DNA from 3 places in the Pseudomonas sp. FP2338 genome. Region 3 is predicted to be linked to each of the others. Evidence: riboswitches for the same ligand, from Rfam matches in the RefSeq annotation. Region 3 holds a riboswitch; each other region holds the start of a gene.
The links. A riboswitch is a leader RNA that binds a small molecule or an ion and turns the genes downstream of it on or off. The one in region 3 is predicted to bind cobalamin.
Positions count from the first base shown of each region.

Region 1 (9,786 bases), 1.5 Mb from region 3:
GCGCCGCTGGGGCCAGCGGGTACGAAACGACCACTGAGCGCATCCAGCAAGCCGCGCATTTCGGCAGGGCCGCAGGCGTCCAGGCGCGGCGCGACAACAATGCGCAGGCTCTCGATGACTGACTTGACGTCCTCCCAGCCGGGCTCTTCAAGCTGTTCCAGCGGCCCTTCCAGTGCTTGCTCGATCAGCCGCGCGGCAAACAGCTCCAGACGTTCACGGGTGTCACCGGCGGTGCGCCACAGCTGCGCGTCGATCTTCTGCAACACCTCGGGACGACGCCCGGTCCAGGGCTCGGACAGGGCACAATCGAGTGGGTCGAAACCCAGGTCGAAGGCTTTGGCCAACACCCGCAGCAGGCTCGATTGGGGGCCACGCCCATCGCCACGGGGAATACGCAACAAGGCCAGCAAGGTGTCGATGCGCAGGCGGCCTTCGGGCGACTCGCCAAAGATATGCAGGCCGTCGCGGATCTGCGACTCCTTCAAGTCGCACAGGTAGGTGTCCAGGCGCGGCAGCCAGACTGCCGCGTCGGCGTCGTTGTCCAGCTCAAGTTCCTGGTCGATACGGGTTTCGCGCACCAGCTTGAGAATGTCTTTTTGCAGCTCGAGGGCGCGGCGTGGGTCGAGCAACTGCGCTTCGTAATATTCGTCTGCCAACAGCTCCAGGTTACGCAGCGGGCCGTAGGTTTCGGCGCGAGTCAGCGGCGGCATCAAGTGGTCGATGATCACCGCCTGGGTGCGGCGCTTGGCCTGGGCGCCCTCGCCTGGGTCATTGACAATAAACGGGTAGATATTCGGCAATGGCCCGAGCAGCGCATCCGGCCAGCAATGTTGCGACAGCCCGACACCCTTGCCCGGCAGCCATTCAAGGTTGCCGTGCTTGCCCACATGGATCACGGCATGGGCGCCGTAGGTGTGGCGCAACCAGAAGTAGAACGCCAGGTAGCCATGGGGCGGCACCAGGTCGGGGTCGTGGTACACCGCGCTGTGGTCCACCTGATAACCGCGTGCCGGCTGAATGCCGACAAAGGTCAGGCCCAGGCGCAGTCCGGCGATCATCATGCGCCCGTCGCGGCACATCGGGTCGGTGTGCGGCGCGCCCCAGCGTTCCAGCACCGCCTGGCGATTGGCTTCGGGCAAGCGCTGGAACATCGCCTCGTAGTCGTCCAGGCCCAGGCTTTGATGGCACGGGCGCAGGTCGAGGCTGTCGAGGTCGTTGGTGACGCCGCCAAGCAGTTCATGGATCAAGGCAGTGCCGCTGGCGGGCAACTCACTGGGCACCGGGTAACCTTCGGCTTGCAGCGCACGCAGGATATTCAGTGCCGCCGCTGGCGTATCCAGACCGACGCCATTGCCGATGCGGCCGTCGCGGGTCGGGTAATTGGCCAGGATCAGCGCGATGCGTTTATCGGCATTCGGCACTCGCGCCAGTTCGACCCAGCGCCGCGCCAGTTCAGCGACAAAATCCATGCGCTCCGGCGCTGCGCGGTAGCACACCACGTCGGATTGGCTGCGCTCGCTGCGCCAGGCTAAATCTTTAAAGCTGATGGGCCGGCTGATAATGCGCCCGTCCAGCTCCGGCAAGGCGATGTGCATGGCCAGGTCACGCGGGCCAAGGCCTTGTTCACTGGCCTCCCAGCCGGGCTGATTGTCCTGGGCGCAGATCGCCTGGATCACCGGGATGTTGCGGCGAAACGGGCGCAGGTGCGGGGCTTCCGGGCTGGATTGGGCAAAGCCGGTGGTGTTTAAAATCATCGCCGCCTGCACTTCATCCAGCAGGTCCTCGACCACCGTCAGGCAGCCGGGCTCTTTTAAACTGGCCACCGCCATCGGCAACGGGTTAAGACCCGCCGCCTGCAAGCGTTGGCAGAACACGTCGATAAAACCGGTATTGGCCGCCTGCAAGTGCGAGCGGTAGAACAACACCGCCGCCACCGGCCAGTCGGTGTGCCAATCGGCCTGCCAGTCGTTCAGCCGTGGGTGGGGTTTATGCGGGTGATAAATCGCCGTGCGCGCCAGGGTTTGCGGCTCGGCCCAGGCGTAGTCGCGGCCCAAGTGGCTGCTGGCCAGGCAACGATAAAAATCCAGCGCATTGCCCAAACCGCCCTGGCGCAGGAAGTGCCAGAGGCGGTCGCGCTCAGCCATGCCAACGGTGCTTAAGCCGCTGAGTTCCGGGTCGGGGCGATCATCGCCCGGCACCAGAATCAACTGCACGCCGCGCTCGGCCAACTCCACCAGACGCTCAATGCCGTAACGCCAATAACCGATGCCGCCGTGCAGCGAAATCAGGATGACCTTGGCATGGCGCAGCACCTCGTCGACGTAGAGGTCGACCGAGGCGTGGTTTTGCACCTGCATGGGGTTGGCCAGGCGAAAGCTGGGGTAGTCGTCGGGCAACTGCTGGCCGGCCTCGGCCAACAGTGCCAGGCTGGAATCACCGCTGCACAGGATCACCAGCTCGGCGGGGGTTTGGCCCAAGTCGGCAATATTGTCGTCCGAAACGAAACCACCCGGCTGAGTCCTGAGCAGGTGCATGGGTTAAACGCTGAGCGCTGCGCGCAATTGCGCTTCGAGGCCCGCCGCGTCCAGCGCCTGGCCGATCAGCACCAGGCGTGTGATGCGTGCTTCGTCGGCGCCCCAGGCGCGGTCGAAATGCTTGTCGAAGCGCGTGCCCACACCCTGGATCAGCAGGCGCATCGGCTTGTTCGGGATCGCCGCAAAGCCTTTGACGCGCAGGATGCCGTGCTGCACCACCAACTGGGTCAGGGCGTCGAGCAGCAGCGCTTCGTCGGCTTGCGGCAGGTCGATGGAGATGGAGTCGAACGCATCGTGGTCGTGGTCGTGATCGTCTTCACCGTCGTGGTGATGATCGTGGTGGCTGTGGCGGCCGTCGATGTGTTCTTCGGAACCGGCGCCCAGGCCGATCAGCACGTCCAACGGCAAGCGACCGCTGCTGGCTTCGATGATCTTCACGGCCGGTGGCAGTTCCTCGGCGACTTCCAGGCGCACGCGGGCCAGGTCTTCGGCGCTGATCAGGTCGGATTTGTTGAGGATCACCAGGTCGGCGCTGGCCAGTTGGTCGGCGAACAGCTCGTGCAGCGGCGATTCGTGGTCCAGGTTCGGGTCGAGTTTGCGCTGAGCGTCAACCTGGTCCGGGAAAGCGGCGAAGGTGCCGGCGGCCACGGCCGGGCTGTCGACCACGGTGATTACTGCGTCAACCGTGCAGGCGCTGCGGATTTCCGGCCACTGGAAGGCTTGCACCAGCGGTTTTGGCAGGGCCAGGCCCGAGGTTTCGATAAGGATATGGTCGAGGTCGCCGCGACGAGCCACCAGCTCGCGCATCACCGGGAAGAATTCTTCCTGCACGGTGCAGCACAGGCAGCCGTTGGCCAGTTCGTAAACGCGGCCGTTGGCCTCTTCTTCGGTGCAACCGATGGAGCACTGCTTGAGGATTTCACCGTCGATGCCCAGCTCGCCGAACTCGTTGACGATCACCGCAATGCGACGGCCTTGGGCGTTGTCGAGCATATGGCGCAGCAAGGTGGTTTTACCCGAGCCGAGGAAGCCGGTAACGATGGTGACGGGAAGTTTGGCCAGTGTTTTCATCGGATGCCCTTTGGGGCGGGCATACGGGACGATAGGCCCTGCGACGGCGCGCAGCAGCGGATTTCGTCACCGGATCACCCCGCCCGGTTAAGTAGAAAATCAGTTACGAGGCAGGTCTCCTGGCTTGGGGCTTGCGAGTCGGGTGACTCGCGCTGGCTGCGCCTTCCCGCCGTTATGGCAGTGGCGTGGCAGTCAGCTGAACCCTTCACAGTTGCGGGGGCAGCCGCGGCTTGGACCGCGTTCCCTTCTTAGCTTCGGCGTGGGCCGAAGAACCTCGAAGGTGCAAGGCTACAGGGGCTCGCGCCATTTGACTACCGTCGCCCGCCCATGCTTTCCTACACATCTTGTTTCGGGTGCCCTTCACAGGGTGAAACGGGAAACCGGTGAGTCATCGCGTGATGACGAGTCCGGTGCTGCCCCCGCAACGGTAAGCGAGCGAAGTGTCAAATCCACTGTGCCTGTGCATGGGAAGGAGACACTTGATACGGCCCAGCTCTTTTCCCAAGAGCGCCCCTCGCAAGCCCGGAGACCGGCCCGAAAAAATCAGATAACAAACCCGCGGTGGGCGGGCGCTGTTCAGAACCCTGCGTGCCTGCCTCGCGGGGTTTTCATGCGCCTGCGTCACCCTGAACCCCTGAAGGGACGCGCCATGTCGATCATCAGCAGCACTTCGCACACCGCCAGCAGCACCGCCACCTTGAGCCAACGCCTGGGCGCCGCCATCGGCGCGTCGATCCTCGGCGCATGCCTGGTGTACTTCGCCGGTTTCTCGCATATCGAAGCGGTGCACAACGCCGCCCACGATACCCGCCACAGCGCCGCGTTCCCGTGCCACTGAGACCTGCCGACATGATCAAGCGTATTGCGCAAACCGCAGGTTTCACCGGCCTGCTGGCCGCCCTGTTGCTGACCCTGCTGCAAAGTTTCTGGGTCGCCCCGCTGATTTTGCAGGCGGAAACCTTTGAAAAGGCCCCGGTTGCCGAAGTCGCGCACGAACACGCCGCCGGGGCCGCAGCCCACACCCACGACGCCGAAGCCTGGGAGCCGGAAAATGGCTGGCAGCGTGTGCTGTCGACCACCGGTGGCAACCTGGTGGTAGCGGTGGGTTTCGCGCTGATGCTCGCCGGTCTCTACACCTTGCGCGCGCCGACCCGCACGGCTCAAGGGTTGCTCTGGGGCTTGGCCGGTTACGCGACGTTTGTACTGGCGCCGACCCTGGGGCTGCCGCCGGAGTTGCCGGGCACGGCTGCCGCCGACCTGGCGCAACGGCAGATCTGGTGGATCGGCACCGCGGCCTCTACCGCTGCGGGTATCGCACTGCTGGTGTTTGGTCGTAGCTGGCTGCTCAAGGTGCTGGGCGTGGCGATCCTGGCCGTGCCCCACGTGATCGGCGCACCACAACCGCAAGTGCATTCGATGCTGGCACCCGAAGCCCTGGAAGCGCAGTTCAAGATCGCCTCGCAATTGACCAACGTCGCCTTCTGGCTGGCCTTGGGCTGGATCAGCGCGTGGCTGTTTCGCCGCAACCGCGACGGCCAATATTCGGCATGACGCTGGTGGTCGGCCTGGGTTGCCAGCGTGGTTGTGATGTTCACACCCTGCTTGGCCTGCTTGACGCAGCCCTCGCCGACGGCGGCATTGATCGCCAACGCATCACCGCGTTGGCGAGCATTGATCACAAACAGGCTGAACCCGGCCTGCTGGCCCTGGCCCGGTTGCTGGAACTGCCCTTGCAGTGTTTCAGTGCAGAACAATTGGCGGGTTATGAAGACCGCTTGAGCCACAAGTCAGCCGTCGCATTTGCGCATACCGGTTGCTACGGCATCGCCGAAAGCGCGGCCCTGGCCCTGGCTGAACAGCTGTCCCAACGCCCTGCCCGCCTGTTGATCACGCGCAAAAAAACCGCCCAGGCGACGTTTGCATTGGCGTGCGCCGACTAAAATCCCGATAATTGCGCTCCTCGATCATGAGCAACTTTCATGCTCGCCCGTTTTTCAACAGGAACTCCCATGACCGTCTACTTTATCGGCGCAGGCCCCGGCGACCCGGAATTGATCACCGTCAAGGGCCAGCGGCTGATCCGCAGTTGCCCGGTGATCATCTACGCCGGCTCCCTGGTGCCGGCGGCGGTATTGCAAGGTCATCAGGCCGAACAGGTGGTCAACAGCGCCCAATTGCACCTGGAGCAGATCATTGAGCTGATCAAGACAGCCCACGCCAACGGCCAGGATGTGGCGCGCGTACACTCCGGCGACCCAAGCCTGTATGGCGCGATTGGCGAGCAGATCCGTTATTTGCGTGAGTTGGGCATCCCCTTCCAGATCATCCCTGGGGTGACGGCGGTGTCGGCGTGCGCAGCGTTGCTGGAAACAGAGCTGACGTTGCCGGACATCGCCCAGAGTGTGATCCTGACCCGTTATGCCGATAAAACCAGCATGCCGGCCGGTGAGGCGTTCGACAGCTTGGCGCAACACGGCACAACGATGGCGATTCACCTGGGGGTCAACCATCTGGAGAAGATCGTCGCCGAACTGCTGCCGCACTACGGCGCGGACTGCCCGATTGCCGTGGTGCACCGCGCCACATGGCCGGATCAGGATTGGGTGGTGGGCACGTTGGCGGATATTGCCGCGAAGGTAGCGGCCAAAGGGTTTCGGCGCACGGCGTTGATTGTGGTGGGCCGGGTGTTGGCCAATGATGGTTTCAGCGAGTCTTCGCTGTATCGGGCGGGGCATGCTCACCTATATCGCCCCTGAATTCACAGAACCAAAATGTGGGAGCTGGCTTGCCTGCGATAGCGGTGTGTCAGCTACCGGACTTGTTGACTCATAGGCCGGCATCGCAGGCAAGCCAGCTCCCACAGTTGATCTGTTTTGTTAAGTAGATTGCGTAATACATTGAATTTTAAGCATAAAAAAAACGGCGCTCACGGGGCGCCGTTTTTTTTATTCGCAGTGAACACCTTACTCAGTAGTAGGCGTTTTCTTTCTGCGTGTGGTCGGTCACGTCACGTACGCCCTTGAGCTCCGGGATACGTTCGAGCAAGGTGCGCTCGATGCCTTCACGCAAGGTCACGTCCGCCTGGCCGCAGCCTTGGCAGCCGCCGCCGAACTTGAGCACGGCAATACCGTCTTCGACCACATCGATCAAGCTGACCTGACCGCCGTGGCTGGCAAGCCCCGGGTTGATCTCGGTTTGCAGGTAGTAGTTGATGCGCTCGTTGACCGGGCTGTCGGCGTTGACGTTCGGCACCTTGGCGTTGGGCGCCTTGATGGTCAACTGGCCGCCCATGCGATCGGTGGCGTAGTCGACCACGGCGTCGTCGAGGAAGGCTTCACTGAAGTTGTCGATGTACGCGGTGAAGCTTTTAAGCCCCAGGGCGGTGTCTTCAGGTTTTTCTTCCCCAGGCTTGCAGTAGGCGATGCAAGTCTCGGCGTACTGGGTGCCGGGTTGGGTAATAAAGACGCGGATGCCAATGCCTGGGGTGTTCTGCTTGGACAGCAGGTCAGCCAGGTAATCGTGGGCGGCGTCGGTAATGGTTATGGCAGTCATGGAAACTCCTCACAGGCTTGCCGGCAGTTTACGCCAAAATATTACGCAGGTACAAAGTCCGAGTAATTTTGTCGGAAAAGACCAATCCACCTCATCAAAGGTTTTCATAGCGATTCATATCCAGCACACCCTCTTCCACCGGCGTCGTCTCGCGAATGTACTGCGACAGGTCGTGAAAGTAGTGCCAGAACAGCGGATGACTGCGCCGCACACCCCACCGATCAACAATCTTCTCGAACCGCTTGGCGTCCTTGGCGTTTTCCATGGCCGCCACAAACGCCGGCACTTCCTGCGCAGGGATGTTGAAGATGAAGTTCGGATAGCTGCTAAGCACACCCGGATAGATCGTCACCGTATCCAACCCCGGCTGATAGCGATAAGCCTCGCCCAGCAGGAACGCCACATTGCTGTGCGCGCGGTTACGCAGCAGGCTGTAAACCACGCGCTTGCCGCTGGCGGTCTCGATACGCAGCATGGTTGCCTCAGGCAACTGATCAATCACTTTGAGCCCCGCCGCCGGGCGCGATGTCAGCCGGCTCAACGCCTGCTCCGCGTCCTGCAACGCCGGGACGATACCATCGCGCGAGCAGTAAGCGCCCGTGCAGCGGTTGATCGGATCCGGGCTGGCATTCAAATCGCCGTAACGCGTCAGTAACTGGTTGGCAAAGTCACGTTTCGGGTCTTTTTCATCCAGATGCAAGCCGCTTGGCTTGTCGTCGTCAATCGCCTCGTAGTCCAGCCACAGCTTGAGCTTGCCGCTGTTCTGGTACCAATCATCCATAAAGTCATCGCGGGTATCGGCCGGCATCAGGCGCAGGAAGTTCTGCTCGGCGCCGTTGCGGATCAGGTCGAAATACAGCCGGGTCTGGGCCTGGTGCGACACATTGCCGAACACATCGAAATTCACCGCCAACTGGTAATAGGTGCGCTCCAGCAGCGGATAGTCGAACAACCACATCGTCTGCGGTACATCGCCAATCAAGCCTTTGGTCACCGCAGCACTGTCGAAATGCCGGAAAATCGTCAGCAAGGCATTGTCATTCCCCGCCCACAAGGTCGACCAGCTCGGCGGCGGCACGTCCGCGTAGCTGTCTCGGCGCAAGGCTTCGTACTGGTTGCGCTTGTCGCGATAGGCCAGCCACAGGCTCAGCACGCTGCCCACGTCATCGTTCTGCCCCGGCATCGCCAGCAGCGGCGTGGCTTGGCCGCGATAACGTGCATCGGTGATGTACAGATCATGGTCCGGGTCCTGGAACAGGGTCCAGAAGTTGTCGCGGATCACGTCCGTGGCGATCTGCCCACGGCAGACCGGCCCGCGTATAAAGGTGCGCACAAAATACTCGGCGTTATCGAGCATGAACTGGTAGCGCGCCTTGGCCGGGATGGCTTCGAAGGTCTCGAACGGGTTGGCACGACGACCAGGGCCATAGCCCGGCAAGGCACTCACCTGCCAGTCGCCGGAATAGAACAGGTCTTTGATACGCAGCAACTTCGCCGCGCTGAACGGGTAAGTGATGTGGGTTTTATGCACGATCACGCCCTGCACCGGCCACAGCCGGTAATACACCTGGGTGCCGGGATCATCATTGGGGCGACGGGTGGCGATCAGGTCGATGGGCTGGCCACTTGGCGTGCGCGAACGCACCCACTGGAAGAAATGCCCCGGCTCGCCGTTTTCAAAGTAGATATGCGCCAGGTACAAATGCTCGTACAACCAGCGCGCCACCAGGCTTTCACGGGCGCCGGGCTGGTTGAACAGGTTTTCCCACTGCTGTACTTGCAAGGCCTCCCTGGCACTTGGCGCCAGGCCTTGTTCATCAATCGGCGCACCGGAGGCGAGCCAGCGCTGCAAGGTTTGGTATTGCTGGTCGGTCAGGCCGGTGACCGCCAAGGGCATGCCTTCCTTGGGATGGCTGCCGGCGTAGGCATTGAACTCGCCGGGCATGGCGCACATGTTTTGGCGGTTGAGGCCCAACACAATCTCATCGGGCAACTTGGCATTGGGTTGCAGCGGCGCGTTTTGCCCCAGCTCCAGCATGCGCGCCATCAACGCGGCCTGGCTGCCTTGGGCGTCGAGTACCGAATAGAAGCCTTTTTGTTGCCAGGCCTGTTTGCCGAATGCGTCGTAGAACAAACGCGTGGTCGGTGTGGCCTGGCTGCGCTCGCCGTCATACACCGGGGTTTTGCTCGCGCCACGGGCCGCACCCTCGGCGCTGCCCAGGTTCAATTGGCACGCGGAGTCGTAGCAGGCATGGCAGGCCACGCACTTTTCGGTGAAGATCGGTTGAATGTCGCGGGTATAGGAAATCGCCGGGGCGGGTCCGTTGGCCTGTGCAACGCAGGCGACCAGTGCCAGGACGGCGCTGGTGAGTAGACGAAGTGACATGTATCCGGTCCCGATTCAATGCGTGCGCTAATAAGTGCCGGCGAGTCTACCGGGCCAAGGCCCACCCCAACATGAACGATATTCATGCAAAACCACGACATGCTCTAAATCGGCACAGGTTTGTTATGATTCACGCCCTCCGAAATGCCTGACCAGAGTAGCCCCATGTCCGACCGTAGCGTTCGTCTGCAAGCCCTTCATCAAGCCCTCAAGGACCGAATCCTGATCCTCGACGGCGGTATG
Region 1 covers NZ_CP117436.1:2,705,710-2,715,495, reverse strand. Annotated here, with positions in the region: gene cobN (cobaltochelatase subunit CobN) at 1-2,534, opposite strand, end outside; gene cobW (cobalamin biosynthesis protein CobW) at 2,538-3,605, opposite strand; cobalamin riboswitch at 3,697-3,897, opposite strand; cobalamin riboswitch at 3,940-4,158, shown strand; gene PSH96_RS12395 (CbtB-domain containing protein) at 4,255-4,443, shown strand; gene PSH96_RS12390 (CbtA family protein) at 4,455-5,156, shown strand; gene PSH96_RS12385 (cobalamin biosynthesis protein) at 5,153-5,545, shown strand; gene cobM (precorrin-4 C(11)-methyltransferase) at 5,615-6,361, shown strand; gene nfuA (Fe-S biogenesis protein NfuA) at 6,573-7,157, opposite strand; gene PSH96_RS12370 (fatty acid cis/trans isomerase) at 7,252-9,543, opposite strand; gene metH (methionine synthase) at 9,709-9,786, shown strand, end outside.
Region 1: linked by a shared signal. The riboswitch ahead of PSH96_RS12395 (CbtB-domain containing protein) and the one ahead of PSH96_RS19125 (ABC transporter substrate-binding protein) in region 3 are both predicted to bind cobalamin.

Region 2 (9,786 bases), 340 kb from region 3:
AGGCTGTCGAGAAAGAAGTCGACTTCCTGCTCCTGCACTTCGCGCACCACATACCCGGCGCGGCGCCAGGCTTCGGCGTGCTCGGCGTAACAGGGCGACAACACGCCAACCTTGCCGGAACGGCGCAGGCGCGGCAGCAGCTGGATCGCTGCCTGGGAGCCCGGCACCGGCAGCAGGTGGGCGGCGCCGTAATAGTCGCAGGCGGCCTTTTCCAGGCCGTCATCGGCTTCCGGCAAACGCGCCCACGCGCGCAACGGGATCTCGGGGATCGGCCAGGGCCAGGGCGCGAGGCCGCTGGACAGGTCGAGCCAATCGGCCTCGGCAATGCCGTACTCAATCACCGCCTTACGCAGGCGCCCACCGTGCTCAAGCATACAATTGCGCCCCCGCGCAGAGGATCAACAGCCATAACCAAACGCCACGCTGCACCAGTTGCCAGCCACGGTCGATGGCGTCGGCATCGGCGGCAGGGCCTTCGCCCAATTGCGGGCGTTGATGCAGCTCGCCGTGATAGATCGCCGCGCCACCCAGCTCGACGCCCAAGGCACCCGCCCCGGCCGCCATCACCGGACCCGCGTTGGGGCTGTCCCAGGTCGGGCCCTGGGTGCGCCAGCATCTGAGCGCCAGGCGAGTTTTGCCCAACACGGCGTAGGTCAGTGCCACCAGCCGTGCAGGAATATAGTTGAGCACATCGTCGATCCTGGCCGCTGCCCAGCCAAAGCGCTCGAAGCGTTCGTTGCGATAGCCCCACATGGCGTCGAGGGTGTTGCTCAGGCGGTACAGCACCACGCCCGGCACACCGGCGACCACAAACCAGAACAACGCGGCAAACACCGCGTCGCTGCCGTTCTCCAGCACTGACTCGGTGGCGGCGCGGGCGACTTCGGTGCTGTCCAGCTCGCTGGTCTGGCGACTGACCAGATAACTCACGCGTTTGCGCGCTTCATCCAGGTCACCGCTGCGCAACGCCTGCGCAACCGGCATCACATGCTCACCCAGGCTGCGCATGCCCAGCGCCAGGTACAGCGCCAGGATTTCCAGGACCCAGCCGATATAGGGCGCCCATGACAACGCAGTGGCCAGCAGCGTCAGCGGCACCACGGCGATAAACCATGCGGTCACGCCGTGGCTGCGCCAGCCACGGCCACCGGTGTTGAAACGTTGCTCGATGCGCCCGGCGAAATTGCCGAACGCCACCAGCGGATGCCAGCGCCTGGGTTCGCCCAGCAGCGCATCCAGCGCCACCGCAGCGACACACAGCAAGGCCACACTCATTGACTCACTCCCCACACATTCTCATACAACATGTCACTCAGCGGCCGTGGTTCGGTCCAGCCTTCGAGTTGCAACATCGGTGCCGGGTAGAACTCGGCCACCGGGCCCAGGCACAGCACAGCCAGGGGTTTGGCCCCGGGCGGCAGGCCCAGCAGGTCGGCCAGCGCTTGTGGCTCGAACAGCGAGACCCAGCCCATGCCAAGGCCCTCGACGCGGGCGGCCAGCCAGAGATTCTGGATCGCGCAGGACAATGACGCCATGTCCATCTCCGGCAAGGTGCGCCGGCCAAAGATGTGGCGCTCGCGGTCATCCATCAACGCGGCCACCAAGACTTCGGCGCAGTCGTGGATACCTTCGACCTTAAGCTTCATGAACTCATCGGAGCGCTCGCCCAAGGCTTCGGCGGTGCGCACGCGTTCTTCCTCCACCAACTGCTGAATGTTCCCACGCAGTTGACGGTCGCTGATGCGGATAAACCGCCAGGGTTGCATCAAGCCCACGCTGGGCGCCTGGTGTGCGGCCTGAAGCAGGCGGTGCAGCAATTCGGGCGCGACCGTGCCGCCGGTGAAGTGGCGCATGTCGCGGCGTTCGGCGATGGCGCGGTAGACGGCTTGGCGGTCGGCGTGGGGATAGGCGTTGTCCGTCATGGCCCTATCGCGGGCAAGCCCGCTCCCACATTTTGATGTGTGAACTCGGTCAATGTGGGAGCTGGCTTGTCGGGTCGCCGCATCGCTGCGATGGCGGTCTCAAGGGTTGGCGCAAAGAGTGCAGCCACCGCCGTCGGGTTGGACGGAAAATAAAAGTGTACATAGGAAGCCGTCATCCGCCCCTGCCGATACACCGCTTCCGCCCCGCGCCCTCCATTGGGGCTCAGGCCACGGGCAATCGGCTGCCATTCGGTGCTGGTCAGGGAATGGTGATAGGTGTGACCACGCAGCACGCCTTCGGGCAACTCGACACTTTGCAGCGCCAGGGCCGCGAGTTTCTTTTGCATCACCGCATCGCCTTGCAACAGGCCGACCAGTTCGGCACGGGTGCCGTGCACGTCGGTGAGCGAATCCAGCAGGTAGAGCATGCCACCACATTCAGCCAGCAGCGGTTTGCCAGCCGCATGATGGGCGCGGATAGCCGCAAGCATCGGGGTGTTTTCGGACAGTGCCTGGTGATGCAATTCGGGATAGCCACCGGGCAGGTAGAGACTGTCGGCGTCGGGCAACTGGCGATCGTGGATCGGCGAGAAAAACGTCAGCTCTGCGCCCATTGCCCGCAACAGATCCAGGCTGGCGCCGTAAGTGAAAGCGAAGGCTTCATCACGGGCCACGGCAATACGCACACCCGCCAACAGCGGCTCGGCTTCAATCAGTTGCGGCGCGGCGAACGTCACCGGCGGCGGCAACGCCACTTCGCAGCTGCTGCCCAGCGCCTGGGCTGCGGCGTCCAGGCGGGCATCAAGGTCATTGAGTTCACTGGCTTGCACCAGGCCCAGGTGACGACTCGGCAATTCAATCCCCGTTTCACGGGACAACGCGCCATACCAGCGCAGGCCTTCGGTGAGGCTGCCTTCGAGCAATTGCGCATGACGCAAGGTGCCGACGCGATTGGCCAGCACACCGGCGAACGGCAAGTCCGGCTGGTAGCGCGCCAGGCCCAGCGCCAGGGCACCGAAGGTCTGGGCCATGGCGGTGCCGTCGATCACACCGAGCACCGGCACACCAAAGTGCCGCGCCAGGTCGGCGCTCGAGGGTGTGCCGTCAAACAACCCCATTACGCCTTCGATGAGGATCAGGTCAGCCTCGCCCGCCGCTTCCCACAGCAAGCGGCGACTTTCCTGCTCGCCCACCATCCACATGTCCAACTGATACACAGGCGCACCGCTGGCACGCTCGTGGATCATCGGGTCGAGAAAGTCCGGCCCGCATTTGAACACGCGCACCTTGCGCCCCAGGTTACGGTGCAAGCGGGCAAGCGCGGCGGTGACGGTGGTTTTGCCCTGGCCGGATGCCGGTGCGGCGATCAATACGGCCGGGCAATGACGGGGCTGATTCAAAGTTCGACGCCCTTCTGTGCCTTGATACCGGCCTGGAACGCGTGCTTGAGCATGCCCATTTCGGTGACGGTGTCGCCCATTTCAATCAGCTCGGGCTTGGCGCCACGGCCCGTCACCACAACGTGCTGCATGGGTGGGCGGGCCTGCAGGTCGCTGAGTACCTGGTCCAGATCGAGGTAGCCGTGCTTGAGGGCAATGTTCAGTTCGTCCAGTACCACCAGGCCGATGGCCGGGTCTTGCAGCAATTCGCGGGAAACCGCCCAGGCGGCTTCGGCGGCGGCGATGTCGCGCTGGCGGTCCTGGGTTTCCCAGGTGAAGCCTTCACCCATCACATGAAAACGCACTTGCTCGGGGAAGCGCCGGAAAAACAGTTCCTCGCCGGTGCTGTTGCGCCCCTTGATGAACTGCACCACGCCGCATTGCATGCCGTGGCCCATGGCGCGGGCGAGCATGCCGAACGCCGAGCTGCTTTTGCCTTTGCCGTTACCGGTCAGCACCAGCAGCAAGCCGCACTCGTTTGGGGAATTGGCGATACGCTCGTCGATCACGGCTTTTTTGCGCAGCATGCGCGCCAGGTGGCGTTCGTCGCGGTCGGGGGAATCAGTCATGGCAGCTCTCCGTTGGGGCTGGACAAAAACGGCGGGCAGGAAAAAAGAAAAACAGACAGCCAAGCATCGCCCACCGTGATGCTGTTGGATGATCCAGGCCGGTCTCCGGGCTCATAAGTGGCGCTCTGCTTAAAGCGCGAGCAGGCCAACGGCGCGCCTTCCCATATCACGCGGATACAGTGGCAAAAAGCACCGTTTTGACTCATTTACCGTTGCGGGGGCAGCGCCGGAATTGCAGCTGCGCTGTGTACAAGCGCGCTCACTCACCGGCTTCCCTGTTTCACTCTGTCGGCACATCGGCCACAGAGCACCTGGAACAAGCCGCGAAGGTTAGTGGGTTGGGGGTGGAGCGTCAATTAAAGCTGGCTTTGCACTTGAACCATCCGACTGCCGCGCTTCTCTACCTTTACAGGTATTAAGGAGAAAACCATGCACAAAACCAGACTCGCCTTACTGATCATGCTGGCAGGCACCCTCGCCGCCTGCGGTGAAAGCTCTACCTTGCAGGTCTCGGACGGCACCGGGCCATCGCCCAAACTGCCGGAGCCGAACAAAACCCTGATCCCCACCGTCAACATCGCCCCGGCGATCGGCTGGCCGGACGGCGCCAAGCCGACAGCCGCCGCCGGTACACAGGTGGCGGCGTTTGCCGAAGGCCTGGATCACCCGCGCTGGCTCTACGTATTGCCCAATGGTGATGTGTTGGTCGCCGAAACGAACTCGCCGCCCAAGCCGGACGACGCCACCGGCATTCGCGGCTGGGTGATGGAGAAAGTCATGGGCCGCGCCGGCGCGGGCGTGCCAAGCCCAAACCGCATCACACTGCTGCGCGATGCCGACCATGATGGCGTGGCCGAGACGCGCACGGTATTTCTGGAGAACCTCAATTCGCCGTTTGGCATGACGCTGGTGGGTAACGACCTGTACGTCGCCGACTCGGACAAACTGCTGCGCTTCCCTTATCAGCCGGGCGAAACCGCGATCAAGGCAGCCGGCACCAAGGTGGTGGACCTGCCGGGCGGCAGCATCAACCACCACTGGACCAAAAACGTGGTGGCCAGCAAGGACGGCAGCAAGTTGTATGTGAGTGTCGGCTCCAACAGTAACGTCGGCGAAAACGGCCTGGACGCGGAACAAGGCCGCGCAGCGATCTGGGAAGTTGACCGCGCCACGGGCCAGCACCGGATTTTTGCCTCCGGCCTGCGCAACCCCAACGGCATGGCCTGGGAACCGCAGAGCGGCAAGCTGTGGACGGCGGTCAACGAGCGCGATGAGATCGGCAGCGACCTGGTGCCGGACTACATCACCTCGGTGAAAGATGGCGCGTTTTATGGCTGGCCCTTCAGTTATTACGGCCAGCATGTGGACGTGCGTGTCTCGCCGCAAAACCTCGACCTGGTCGCCAAGGCCATCGCCCCGGACTATGCCGTGGGGCCGCACACTGCGTCATTGGGGCTGACGTTTGCCGAGGGCAGCAAACTCCCGGCGCAGTTCAGCAACGGCGCATTTATCGGCCAGCATGGTTCGTGGAACCGCAAGCCGCACAGTGGCTACAAGGTGATTTTCGTGCCGTTCGAAGGTGGGCAACCCAAGGGGCAGCCGGTGGATGTGCTGACCGGGTTTCTCAATAAAGACGAGAAAGCCATGGGCCGGCCGGTGGGCGTGGTGATTGATCAGCAGGGGGATTTGCTGGTGGCCGATGATGTGGGGAATAAAGTGTGGCGGGTGTCGGCGGCTAAGTAACTGCCTTGTAGGGGGCTCATGTGGGAGCTGGCTTGCCTGCGATACAGACACCTCGGTACATCAGGTACACCGAGTTGATGCCATCGCAGGCAAGCCAGCTCCCACCTTTGACCGAGTATGGCTCTGCTGTTGCTGTCGCTGTTGCTCTGGCCCTTACATCCCTTTTCGATGACGAAGTCAGCGGTCTTTTGATCTGCGCTTTTGATCGTGATCTTGATCTGAAATCGCCCCGTCAAACACGATGGCCGGAATCTGACAGTGATTTGGGGGGTAAACCGGCAGGGATGCCGGTTTAGCCGCGCTGGGCCAAGGATGGCCCATCGCGGCGGCCCCCCAAATCACTGTCGGATTGCGGGCATGCCGAGCCATAGCGAGGCACCGAGTGTTGGGGCGAGGACCTTTTGGTTACTTTTGCGTCCTTGCAAAAGTGACCCGCTGTAAGAGCGGAACCATAGGCAGCCGTTACCGCAGCAACGGATATGCACACCAATAACCCGCTATCGCAGGCAAGCCAGCTCCGACACTTGGGCCTGAGCGACTTAAGGATTACGCGCCAGGCTCGCCGGCAACACGCGCTTGGCGCTCAGGTAGGCATTTTGCCAATAGGCCTTGGACAAGGTGTCCAACTTCACCGTACCGCCCGTTTGCGGCGCGTGTACGAATCGCCCTTCACCCACGTAGATACCTGCGTGGCTTACTCGCGAGCCGCCGCCGGTGGCGAAGAAGATCAGGTCGCCGGTTTGCAGGTTGTTTTCGCTCACATCCTGAGCGCGCATCACGATCAATTCGCGGGTAGTGCGCGGCAGGCTGATGCCGGCGGCGTCACGGTAGACAAAGCCGATCAGGCCACTGCAATCAAACCCGGAGTCCGGCGTATTGCCGCCCCAACGGTAAGGTGTGCCGACCAGGCCCAGCGCACGAAAGAGCACGTCTTCGGCAGCCGGCGAGAAATTTTGGGTGGAATAGTTGAACACCGGCTTGGGCTTGACCGCGACAGGCGCAGGCGGCGGTGGACGGCTTGCGCAGGCGCTGAGGAGCGCGGCACATACCAGCAAAATGAGGCGTGCTGAGGTCGACATGGGCAGAACAATCCTGATCTGGATGCGGCTTTCGCTGCCGAACGCTGAAAACCAGAACGCGCAAGCAAAGCTCGCGCGAACGGATTACAACAATGTCCAGGGATTCTAGCGCTTACACGTCAAACTTCAAGTATCACTTTAACTTTACTTACTAGCGGTAACCGTAGTCGGGGCCATGGCGAGTGCGCGCTTGGCTTCGATGAAGGTTTTGCTCCAGTAGCTGTCGCCCAGGTTGTCGACTCGAACACCGCCACTGCGACGGCTGCTGGAGTGGATAAACTGGTTATCGCCCAAGTAGATACCGGCGTGGCTTACACGACCGCGGCCTGCCGTACTAAAGAAAAGCAGATCACCGGGCTTGAGGTTGTTGCGTGCGACCAACGGTGCATCCACGTTGATCATTTCACGTGTCGAGCGTGGCAGGTTCATGCCGGCTTCTTCACGGAACAGGTAGCCGATAAAGCCGCTGCAGTCGAAACCGGCTTCAGAGGTACCGCCGAAACGGTAACGGGTACCGATCAGGGACATGCCGCGTTCGAGGATGCTGTCGGCCAGAACGGGAAGCTGGTAAGGCTTGCTGCCGGCGAAGTTGGCCAGTTCTTTCTCGGTTGCCTGCTCTTCTTTATAAAGAGCTTCCTGATAGACAGTGGAAGACTGCGCTGCAACGAACTTTGCCTGATTTTGAACCTGTGGTTTTTGCTGCTCAGCCACGTTTTGAGTGTGGGTGGCGCAACCAAACAACAGGGTAACGAGTGCGAGAGGCACGAGGGGTGCGAAGCGATTTAGCATGGGCACGACCGTGGCTGATGTGTAAAGAAGTCGAGACTATGCCCTCTATCACATCGATTTGCAAATTCAATCGTGATCTATGTGACTTCTTGTTTGGACTATGACATCTAAGCCCTTAACACCCTATTCATGCCTGTTGCGTGGCCAAACCGGCCCAAACGCAGGTTTTCTGACGCCTGGAAGTTGCCGAAAACCTTGCTGGACAAGGGCTGGCTACCAGCCGAGGGTTTCCTTAAGAAACGGAATGGTCAGCTTGCGCTGGGCCTGCAGCGAGGCTTGATCGAGCTGTTCGAGCAAATCGAACAACGCGCTCATGCTGCGGGTGCCACGGGTGAGGATAAAGTGCCCGACTTCGTCGGTGAGGTGCAGACCGCGACGCGATGCGCGCAATTGCAGGGCACGCAGCTTGTCTTCATCGGAGAGCGGGCGCATCTGGAAGATCAGCGCCAGGGTCAGGCGTGACTTGAGGTCAGCCAGTTTTACCGGCAGCTCACGCGGCGAGGTAGACGCGGCAATCAACAGGCGCCGGCCGCTGTCACGCAGGCGGTTGAACAGGTGAAACAGCGCCTCTTCCCAATCTGCCTTGCCGGCGATGGCCTGCAGGTCATCCAGGCACACCAGTTCGTATTGCTCAAGGTGGTCGAAGATGCCGATGCCACGGTCCATCAGCTCAGCCAGCGGCAAATAAACTGCCGGCTCGCCCATCTGCTCGAAGCGCAGGCAGGCCGCCTGCAACAGGTGGGTACGCCCCACGCCGTGTTTGCCCCACAGATAGATCAGGCTTTCAGTCCACCCGGCGTCGGCTTCGCAGAGCCGCTCGACATAGCCGAGTGCAGCGGCATTGGCGCCTGGGTAGTAATTGATAAAGGTGGCGTCGTCACGCAGACGCACACCCAAGGGCAGCTGAATCGGTTTCATGCTGACTGAACGGCTCCAAACGAACCGTTAGTGGCCTCTGTGTAAAGTTTGCAAAGTTTATACCCGTGAAGCCGGGCGCACAATGCAGCAGACCACAAGCAAAATCAAAGGTTTGCGTTAACTTGGGGCGATTTGCGCAAATTGTTTGACACCCCGCCCCAGAAACAACAAACCCGGCTTAGGCCGGGTTTGTTGCGAAACCGTTACAGATCCGGGTCTTCAACCCCGGTATATGCATCCGAATCCTTATACAGATCATGCACGTGGCGCACCAACACCATGATCACCGCCGCCACCGGCAGCGCCAGCAAGATGCCGGTAAAACCAAACAGCTCACCGCCCGCCAGAATCGCAAAGATCACCGCCACCGGGTGCAAGCCAATCCGGTCACCCACCAGCAGCGGCGTCAGCACCATGCCTTCCAGGGCCTGGCCGACCATGAACACCGCCACAATCCCAAGCATCGGGTACAGGTCGCCGCCAAACTGGAACAACCCGGCTACCAGCGCCGCGCCGATACCAATCACAAAGCCCATGTACGGCACGATGGCCGCCAAGCCTGCGATCAAGCCGATCAACAGCCCCAGCTCCAAACCAATCGCCATCAGGCCCGCGGCATAGATGATCCCCAGTGCCAGCATCACCAGCAGTTGGCCGCGTACGAAAGCGCCGAGCACCTCGTGACACTCTTGCGCCAAGGAAACGATGCGCTCTTCGTTATTGCGTGGCAGCAGGCTGCGGATCTTGGCCATCATGATGTCCCAGTCACGCAGCAGGTAGAACGCCACCACCGGGATCAACACCAAATTGGTCAACCAGCCGATCAATGCAAGGCTGGAGGCCGTGGCCTGGCTGAGCACCACACCGACAATATCGGTGGTCTGGCCCATATGCTCACTGATCGCGGCCTTGACCTTGTCGAACTTCCAGAAGCCATCAGCCAACCCCAGCTTGGCCTGGGCCCACGGCATCGCCGTGTGCTGCAACCAGTCGAGCATTTGCGGCGCCAGCTCATAGAGGCGAAACAGCTGCTTGGCCAGCATCGGCACCAACACCAGCACCAAGGCGGTAATAATCAGCGTGAACAGTGCAAACACCGCGACCACGCCCAAGGTTCGCGACAAACCGGCTTTCTCCAGGCGATCCACCACCGGATCGAACAGATAAGCGAGCAGCAACGCGACCAGGAACGGCGTCAGGATCGAATGCAGCAAGAACACAAAAACGCACAGCAGGACAACCCCACCAAGCCACACCCAACGACGCGTATCCGCCATAAACCACTCCATCTATCATTTGCTTCCTTCTATCTATATAGAAGGAAGAT
Region 2 covers NZ_CP117436.1:4,576,454-4,586,239, forward strand. Annotated here, with positions in the region: gene cobD (threonine-phosphate decarboxylase CobD) at 1-374, opposite strand, end outside; gene cbiB (adenosylcobinamide-phosphate synthase CbiB) at 367-1,275, opposite strand; gene bluB (5,6-dimethylbenzimidazole synthase) at 1,272-1,922, opposite strand; gene PSH96_RS20655 (cobyrinate a,c-diamide synthase) at 1,919-3,322, opposite strand; gene cobO (cob(I)yrinic acid a,c-diamide adenosyltransferase) at 3,319-3,930, opposite strand; cobalamin riboswitch at 4,009-4,260, opposite strand; gene PSH96_RS20665 (sorbosone dehydrogenase family protein) at 4,360-5,673, shown strand; gene PSH96_RS20670 (C40 family peptidase) at 6,213-6,752, opposite strand; gene PSH96_RS20675 (C40 family peptidase) at 6,897-7,541, opposite strand; gene hda (DnaA regulatory inactivator Hda) at 7,755-8,459, opposite strand; gene PSH96_RS20685 (AI-2E family transporter) at 8,663-9,736, opposite strand.
Region 2: linked by a shared signal. The riboswitch ahead of cobO (cob(I)yrinic acid a,c-diamide adenosyltransferase) and the one ahead of PSH96_RS19125 (ABC transporter substrate-binding protein) in region 3 are both predicted to bind cobalamin.

Region 3 (9,786 bases):
GATCAGCCAGGTATTGAGGAGGCGGAACGCGTCGGTCAACGGCCACACACTCACCGTCGTAAACCCCGGCATGCTCTCCAGCATGCTGCGCGGCATCAGCGCCAGGCCGGCCCCGGCGCTGACGCAGGCGAGCATGCCGTGATAGGACTCCATCTCGAAGATCTTGCCCGGCACCGCGCCATCCTGTGAAAACCAGCGTTCGAAGTGATGGCGATAGGAGCAATTGGAGCGAAAGGTGTAGATGTTCTCCCCCGCCACATCCTGGCCCCGCGTGATCGGCGCATGGTGCAGCGGCGCGATCACCACCATCTCCTCTTCAAACACCGCCACGCCCTCCAGCGTGGCATGCAGCACCGGCCCATCGACAAACGCCGCCGCCAAGCGCCCCGACAACACGCCCTCGATCATCGTGCCCGACGGCCCGGTGCTCAGGTCCAGCTCGACCTTGGTGTGTTTCTGGTTATACGCCGCCAATAGCGCCGGGATGCGCACTGCCGCCGTACTCTCCAGCGAACCAAGCGCAAACGCGCCCTGAGGCTCCTCCCCCGCTACGGTTGCGCGTGCTTCCTGCACCAAATCAAGAATGCGCCGAGCATAACCGAGGAAATTCCAGCCGGCTGGCGACAGGCGCAAGCGGCTTTTCTCACGGATAAACAACTCCACGCCCAAATCCTGCTCCAGTTGCTTGATGCGTGTGGTCAGGTTCGACGGCACGCGATGAATCAACTGCGCGGCGGCGCTGATGCTGCCTTGCTCGGCAACGGCCTTGAAGATTTCCAGCTGCACCAGATCCAAGTCATTCTCCAATCGTGAACGTATCACTTAATATTATTCAGTTTCCAGAAAACATGCATCCCCGTAGGCTGACCCCATTCCACTCATTCAGCCGGACGGTGCCATGAACGCTATTACTCACCAGACCCACGCTTTGTCGATCAACCCTGCCAACGGCGAAACGGTCGCCAGCTACCCCTACGAAACCGCGGCGCAACTGGACGCCGCCCTCAACCGCGCCACTGACGCTTTCCGCAGCTGGCGCCGCCAGCCGGTGAGCCAACGCGCTGAGCTGCTGCTGGCCCTGGCCGGTGCATTGCGCGAACAAGCCGAAGACATGGCCCAGATGATCACCCTGGAAATGGGCAAACCCATCGCCCAGGCCCGCGCCGAAATCGAAAAATGTGCACAGCTCAGCGAGTGGTACGCCGCCCAAGGCCCAGCCATGCTCGCGCCGGAACCGACTCTGGTGGATAACGGCAGCGCGCAGATCGAATATCGCCCGCTGGGCCCGATCTTCGCCGTGATGCCATGGAACTTCCCGGTGTGGCAAGTACTGCGTGGCGCCGTGCCGACCTTGCTGGCCGGTAATACCTACGTGCTCAAACACGCACCGAATGTGATGGGCAGCGCCTACCTGATCCAGCAGGCGTTCCAGAAAGCCGGTTTTGCCGAAGGTATTTTTGAGGTGGTCAACGTGACCAACGACGGCGTGTCCCAGGCCATCGCCGACCCACGCATCGCCGCCGTCACCCTCACCGGCAGCGTGCGCGCCGGTATCGCCATCGGCTCCCAGGCCGGTGCTGCGCTGAAAAAATGCGTGCTGGAATTGGGCGGCTCCGACCCGTTTATCGTGCTTAACGACGCCGACCTGGATGCCGCCGTGCAGGCCGCCGTGATCGGGCGTTTCCAGAACAGCGGCCAGGTCTGCGCTGCTGCCAAGCGCCTGATTATCGAAGCGGGTGTGGTGGAAGCCTTCACCGCCAAATTCCTCGAAGCCAGCCGCAAACTGGTGATGGGCGACCCGACGTCGACCGACACCTACGTCGGCCCGATGGCCCGTTTCGACCTGCGCGACGAGCTGCATGACCAAGTCCAGGCCACCCTCGAAGAAGGCGCGACCCTGCTGCTCGGTGGCAATAAAGTCGCTGGCGCCGGTAACTATTACGAGCCGACCGTGCTGGCAGGCGTGACCGACCAGATGACCTCGTTCAAACAGGAACTGTTCGGCCCCGTGGCCTCGATCATCACCGCCCGCGATGCCGACCACGCGGTAGCGCTGGCCAACGACAGCGAGTTTGGTTTGACGGCGAGCATCTTCACCACCGACTCGGCAAAAGCACGGGAGATTGCCAACCAACTGGAAACCGGCGGTATCTTCGTCAATTCTTTCAGCGTATCCGACCCGCGGGTAGCGTTCGGCGGTGTGAAAAAGAGTGGGTTCGGGCGGGAATTGTCGCACTTCGGCGTGCGTGAATTCTGCAACGCGCAGACAGTGTGGCTGGATCGCAAGTAAAACAGGCAACACCCTTCAACTGTGGGAGCTGGCTTGCCTGCGATAGCGGTGCATCAGTGACAACTCCTTAGCTGACACACTGCAATCGCAGGCAAGCCAGCTCCCACCTTTGATCTGCGGTGCTTATCGATTAATCCACCGTCACGTTCCCCACTTGCTTCCTGTGTATGACCTATCGAGGCTAGTGCTTGACCGGCGCATCCCAGCAGTCCGGCTGGCGTGCGCAGACATCGTATTGGCGATCCATCAAGGCCATGCGGTTGATGTGGGCGTCCGTGGCCGCCCGGAACGACTGATTGCTGGTCGTGATATAAGCCGCGGTGCGATCACTCAGGCGTGCGCTTAACTGGCCGCGGGTATGGGCATCCAGCGCCTGGGGCGCGGTGGCCATGGTTTGAAGTGTCAGGTCGCTGAGGCGGCTCAACTCATCGCGGTAGGTGTCTACGTATTCGGCACGGGCCGCGTCATGCTGGTGGTTCAAATCGTACTGCATCGCTTCCAGGTTTTGCTTGTAGAGCGCCCAATAGCCCTCGGGCAGCACACCACCGTCTTGTTTACGCAATTTGGCAATGCGCGCGTCGTTATCCGGAGTCGGTTGGAGGACGGGCTTGTGCGACGAAATCACGACGGGGTCTTGAGCGATGATCTGGTCGATCCAGCCCACCCGTGAAGGGTTCGAGGGCAAAACCTGGCCTAACGGTTCAAGCGGCACAGGCGCAGCTGGTGGGGGTGACGACACCGACTGGGCGCAACCACCGAGCAGTAACACGGTGCACAACTGGGTCAAGGCGAGGACGTTGCGAAAAGGCATAAGTTCTCCATGAACTAAGGCAAATCGAAAGGGCGCGGAAAATAATATCATTGAGCCATCACTGCGTGTCAGCCCATCGCCCGAACTTTCGCAGGGCGGTACAACGCATCAATCCAGCATCCGGCTAAGCAGTCGGCGCCCATCTGCCGTCACCTCGACCATCGCCGACAGCATCACGCCGTCGGCACCGTCTGAGGAAAGCAGGCTCCAGAAATCTGGCGGCTGGTACCTCACACCCACGGTGCCCGCCTTGGCGATCACATACACATTGAGCACCTGCCCGGGTTGCATCAACGGGCTGTCACCCTCGACCTTGTAACCGAGCACCTGCGGCTTTTGTATGCGCGCCTGGCCCATGGCGTACCCCGCAAACTCGCGCACCGCAACGGCCTGGCCCGCGTCCAGTTCCTGTTGTATCGCCGCCCCCACATTGGCCAAGCGCTGGCCACCCTGAACGTGAGCGACCCCGTTGGCCAGCGCACGGCGCGCCGTCGCCAGCAATTGGCGCTGCGCCGGCGTTGCATTGGGCGTGGCGAACGTCCAGACCTGAGCAACATGGGCCTGGGCCGATGCCGCGATCAACTCCACTTTTACCAGCGCCGCGTCCGGGAACGGCACGTCGTTGGGCGGCGCGGCGCTCACCTGGTTATTTACCGACACCGCTACCGCTGCCGGGTAACCGCGAAAGCCGAACATCATCGGCAACCAGCCGTGTTGCGCGTACTGGTCGAGTAAAAACCCCTGCACCGCAGTGCCGGTACCGCCCTTGCGGATCAGCGGCGCGACCTGGAGCAACAGGTCACTGGCGATGGGCGCCAGTTTGGCTTCCTCGGCAAGAATGGTGGCGTCATCCAACTGGGCGATGGCGCGGGATCTGTCGCCGATCGCGTCGGTGTAGCGGGCGAGCGCAGGGTCAGCGGCGTGTGCGCTCATGCAAAACAGCAGTGGCACTATTCCCAGACGTATCAGCATGGCCTTCCTTGGGGTGGTTATGGACAGGTCCGGATTGTACCTCCACCCAGCGCCCAAGATGGACTACCATACCGCGCCGGTTCCCAAACGGGACTAATAGGGAATTCGAAGCGCGGCCCATCGCGCCAATCGAAACTGCCCCCGCAACTGTAGGTGCCGAGCCTGCTCCCCACTGCCACTGGACCACGTCCGGGAAGGCCGGAGCGAGGCGACGACGCATCAGTCAGGAGACCTGCCGGCCAAGCGTTATCACTCACCGGCGGGGTGTCCGGGAAGGACATCCGCGCCCTGCAAACCTGCAGCGTTCAAAGGTGTGTTTCCGAGCCGTACCTGCCCTGTTTTCATGTACGGTTCACACGGAGATTGCCCCATGCCGCTACGCGTTTGCGCCCTGATCACCAGCCTGGGCTTTTGTGCCCTCGCCCACGCCACGCCTGCTCACTACCCGCTGACGGTCGAAAACTGCGGCAGCAGCGTCACCTTCCAGCAAGCCCCGGCACGCAGCGTGACCATTGGCCAGGCCGCCACCGAGATGCTTTACGCCCTGGGCGTGGCGGATAAAGTCGTCGGCACCTCGCTGTGGTTCAACAGCGTATTGCCGCAGTTCAAGGCGCAGAACGACAAGATCGAGCGCCTGGCCGACAACGAGCCGAGCTTCGAAGCCGTGATCGCCAAGCGCCCGCAACTGGTGGCCGCCGAGCTGGAATGGGTGGTCGGCCCGCAAGGCGTGGTCGGCACTCGCGAACAATTCCATGAATTGAAGATTCCCACCTACGTGCTGCCCTCCGACTGCGACGGCAAGGACAACCTGGTGGGTGCCGACGGCACGCGGCTGGAGCCGTTTCGCATCGACACGATCTATAAAAGCATCAGCCAGTTGGCCGAGATCTTCGACGTGCAAGCCCATGGCCAACAGTTGAACGACGCACTCAAGGCACGCCTGGCCAAGTCGGTCGCCACTGCTCAAGGCAAAGGCCTCAAGCACGCCAGCGCACTGGTGTGGTTCTCCAGCAGCGAAATGGCCGCCGACCCGTATGTGGCCGGCCACAAGGGCATTCCCGAATTCATGCTGCAAACCCTGGGACTGCGCAACGTGGTGCAATCGGACGAAGAATGGCCTGCCGTCGGTTGGGAAACCATCGCCAAGGCCAACCCGACCTTCCTGGTGATTGCGCGCATGGACCGCCGTCGCTACCCCGCCGACGACCATGAAAAGAAACTCGCCTTCCTGCGCAGCGACCCGGTGACCCGCAACATGGACGCGGTAAAAAACAACCGCATCATCATTATTGACGCCCTGGCGTTGCAGGCAAGCCTGCGCATGTTCGACGGCCTGGAACAACTGGCCGGCGCCATCGACGGCTACGACCTGCCCAAATGACCCGTACCCTACTCGCCCTCACCGTGTTGCTGATGGCCGTACTCGCCGGCACCGCCATCGGCGAAACCGCCATCGAACCGCAGGTGGTGTTGCAGGTGCTGGCGAACAAACTGTGGGCCGCCGGTTACGTGCTCGACCCGATCGACGAAGGCGTGGTGTGGAACTACCGCCTGACACGGGCGCTGGTCGCCGCCGCCTGTGGTGCCGGGCTGGCAACTTGTGGGGTGATTTTGCAGTCGCTGCTGCGTAACCCGTTGGCCGATCCATACCTGCTGGGCATCAGCGCAGGCGCCTCGACCGGCGCAGTATTGGTGGCATTGATGGGCGTGGGCGGCGGTTTGATTTCGCTGTCGGCCGGCGCGTTCGTCGGTGCCATGGCAGCATTTGCGTTGGTGATTCTATTGGCGCGGGCCAGCGGCTCAGCCAGCGGCACCGGCCAGATCATCCTCGCCGGCATCGCCGGTTCGCAGCTGTTCAATGCCCTCACCGCGTTCCTGATCACCAAGTCCGCCAGTTCCGAGCAGGCACGCGGCATCATGTTCTGGCTGTTGGGCAACCTCAGCGGCGTGCGCTGGCCGTCGGTGTGGCTGGCAGTTCCGGTGGCGGTCGCCGGCCTGGCGGTGTGCTTGTGGCATCGGCGTGCGCTGGATGCGTTCACCTTCGGCACCGACTCGGCCGCCTCGCTGGGCATTCCGGTGCGCCGTGTGCAGTTTGTGCTGGTGGGTTGCGCGGCGCTGGTGACGGCGGTGATGGTGTCGATTGTCGGCTCCATCGGTTTTGTCGGGCTGGTGATTCCCCACGCCGTGCGCTTGCTGCTGGGCACCGGGCACTCGCGGTTGCTGCCGGCCAGTGCGCTGGGCGGCGCGCTGTTTTTGATCGCGGCGGATGTGCTCTCGCGCACCTTGATCAAGGGCCAGGTGATTCCGGTGGGCGTGGTCACAGCCTTGGTCGGCGCGCCAGTGTTTGCATTGATCCTGATTGGCCGGAGAAATGCGCGATGACCGTACTCAGTTGCACCGGCCTGGGCTTCAAGGTACGCGACGCCGAGTTGCTGCGCGATATCCACTTGGAGGTTCAGCAAGGGGAAACCCTGGGGATTGTCGGGCCGAACGGTTCGGGCAAATCCACCCTGCTCAAATTGCTCGCCGGTTTGCGTGTGCCTGCGTCCGGCGAGGTGTTGCTGGGCGGCCAGCGCCTGGGCAGCCTGTCGCGCCGTGCTATCGCACAGCAATTAGCCGTGGTGGAACAGCAGGCCGACACCGACGACGCCATCCGCGTCTTCGACGCCGTGGCCCTGGGCCGCACGCCCTGGTTATCGGCGCTGAGCCCGTGGTCTGGCGAAGACGATGCCATCGTGCGCCAGGCGTTGCATGATGTGGACGCCACTCACCTGAGCCAACGCGCCTGGCGCAGCCTTTCTGGCGGCGAGCGCCAACGCGTGCACATCGCTCGGGCGTTGGCGCAACGACCGCAGATCTTGTTGCTGGATGAGCCGACCAACCACTTGGATATCCAGCATCAATTGGCGATTTTGAAAGGCGTGCAGGCACTGCCCGTGACCACCTTGATTGCGCTGCACGACCTGAACCAGGCACTGACCTGTGACCGCTTGGCGGTGCTGGATCACGGCTGCCTGGTGGCATTGGGCAAACCGCTGGAGGTGCTGACGCCGCAGCGGCTACAGGAGACATTCGGGGTGCAGGCGCATTACCTGACGGACCCGTTTGATGGTGCGCAAATCCTGCGATTACGCCCCATTTAACGGACTGCACACCGTTAAAATGTGGGAGCTGGCTTGCCTGCGATGGCGGTGTGTCAGCGCACGCTATGTCACTGATCCGCCGCCATCGCAGGCAAGCCAGCTCCCACCTTGATTTATAGCGCCCGTTGCATATGCGTCGTTTGCCACACCGGGTCGGCTTCGACGTCGATCACCTCAAACCCCTGCCGCCGCCAAAAATCAATCGCGCCCGGCAAGAACGGATGGGTGTGCAGGTAAACCACCGCCGCCCCATCTGCCTGTGCCATTGCCTCCAATGCGCGATACAACTCCCCTGCCAAACCAAAACGGCGAAACGCCGGCAGCACAAACAGGCGCACCACCTCGACGACTTTGCGGCCCTGGTAATTCAACTGCGGGAAACGCCCGTCATACGGCAGATAGCCGACGGCAGCCACGATTTGATCTTCAACACAAGCCAGCAGAAACTGGCCGTCACCCTCAAGGTAAACGGCCTCAAATCGAGCCAGGTCATCCGGCATACCCGTGGCGCTGAGCTTGGGGAAAAGCTCGGCGCGGGCCTGCAACACAAAGGCCAGCACTTGCGGGAGGTCGGCGGCAGTGACCGTTCGAATGGTCGGGCTTTGTGTCATACAACCTCAATCTGGGTAATACCCATCACCTGCGCCTGCTTCAGAATCTCCTCTGGCGTCGCATCCACAGCAGGCAGGATCAAGCCATTCTCCGCATCACCAAAATGCAGCTGCAACAGGTGCATCGCGGCCTCGTGCACGGGCAACTCCGGCTGTTTGAGGTCGAACACGTGGCTGCGGGGCTCGGCGTTGAACAGGTAGTTCAGGGTGTATTCGCGCATGGTGAAGTCCTGATGAGGGGAGAGGAGCAACTGATTAACCTGACTTATCGATCAGCTTTTAAGTTCCCAACCCACCCGCTCAATATCATTTGCTATGCACGTAGCACAAAGCAGAGCCCTTCACGCCCGACGCATGGACGCTGACATGGCGAGTCGAAAAGCCTGGCTTCTCGACGAACTGCTTCTCTTGCCAACTCGCGTAGATGCCGTACTGATAACCGATGGCGCCATTGGCATACCACGACACGGCCATCTTATACACGCCCTTCTCATCCGGGGCCTCCCACAGCGCCTTGTCGATGATCGGCTTCGCCTGGTTGAACGTGCGCAGGTGGAACGTGCGCGGCCCGCCGTTTGGCTCGGTAGAACTGGACAGAAACAGCGTGTCGTCCTCGGCATCGTCTTCGGCAGCCGCCAGAATCACTGCCGGCACCCACTTCTCGCCCCGGTACTCTTTTTCGATGAACACCGTGCAGCTCAACGTGCCGTCACCTGGGGTCTTCATTTTGAATTGCCGCTCGTACTGCCCGTAGGGCACATCAAACGAGAAGTTGTATTCGGCGGCTTGAACACCTGCCACCAGCAAAAATGCCGATAGCCCTACGACTGCATGGGAAATGGTCACGTGTGCGTCCTTGCGGGAATCTGAAAATCAGGGTGTCAGAGGTTACGCGGGGTGTAGGTGAATGGCTAATCACTACAAGCGAGTACCGCCTGGATTTTCCCCGATATCCACCTCCGGCTGTAAGCAAGTACGCCATCCGCCATCGCCACCGGAAAATGAATAAACCCATGGGCCGACTCCGGCAACAAGTGCGCCTCAACCTGCGCGGCCGCACCCCAGCGTTCGGCCATCTGTAGCGTGTCATCCAGCAACGGGTCCAATTCCCCCACAAACATCAGTGCGTGCGGCAGCCCTGTGAAGTCGCCATACAACGGTGACAACGGCGGCTGCCGACGTTCTTCATCACTCAAGCCCGGCGTCAGCATACGCAGCGCCTCCACCATACCCGGCCCATCCAGCAACAACGTCTCGGGCCCCGCCGTGCGCACGCTCGGTGTGCCGGTCAAGTCGTATACGCCGTAGTACAACACCACACCGCGCACACGCTTGAGTAACTCAGGCCATTGCTTGAGCGCCAGCAGGGTTGCGGCCGCCAGATGCCCACCGGCAGACTCACCCACGACGAACACCGGCAAGTCGGCAAACTCATCACTGCCGAGCAGCCAGCGCGCTGCATTCAGGCAGTCCTCCATCAGCCCCTCAACCGGCGTGTGCACCGCCAGCCGATAGTCCACCGACACCACCGCCACGCCGCACGCCTGCACCATGCCCAGGTTGAGGTCGTCGTTCATCTGCGCATTGCCGATCACCCAGCCGCCACCGTGGATATCCAGCACCACGCCTTGGGTTTTCCCCTCGGGCCGCAGGATACGCACGGGCACGCCGGCCACTCGGCGGGTTTCAGCCGCAGGCGCTTTCTTGACCTTTTGACTGACTCGCAGCAACGCCTGAATCAAACGCGGCGTGACGCGGTTGCGGATTTTGAAACGCGGCAGCCACGCGAGCTTTTTATTGAACTGGCGCATCTGCGCCAACTCAGCCTTGCTCGCGGGCCAAAGTTTGTGAGCCATCAGCGATTATTACGCAGAATCGAGAAATTCAACGCCGCCGCCACACTCAGCCACGCCAGGTACGGGAACAGGATCAAGCCGGTGATCAAGTCCAGCCGCAACG
Region 3 covers NZ_CP117436.1:4,234,164-4,243,949, forward strand. Annotated here, with positions in the region: gene PSH96_RS19105 (LysR family transcriptional regulator) at 1-795, opposite strand, end outside; gene PSH96_RS19110 (aldehyde dehydrogenase family protein) at 899-2,290, shown strand; gene PSH96_RS19115 (hypothetical protein) at 2,472-3,101, opposite strand; gene PSH96_RS19120 (M24 family metallopeptidase) at 3,210-4,073, opposite strand; cobalamin riboswitch at 4,134-4,328, shown strand; gene PSH96_RS19125 (ABC transporter substrate-binding protein) at 4,444-5,454, shown strand; gene PSH96_RS19130 (iron ABC transporter permease) at 5,451-6,455, shown strand; gene PSH96_RS19135 (ABC transporter ATP-binding protein) at 6,452-7,216, shown strand; gene PSH96_RS19140 (GNAT family N-acetyltransferase) at 7,330-7,827, opposite strand; gene PSH96_RS19145 (hypothetical protein) at 7,824-8,048, opposite strand; gene PSH96_RS19150 (hypothetical protein) at 8,134-8,673, opposite strand; gene PSH96_RS19155 (alpha/beta hydrolase) at 8,739-9,683, opposite strand; gene PSH96_RS19160 (TspO/MBR family protein) at 9,683-9,786, opposite strand, start outside.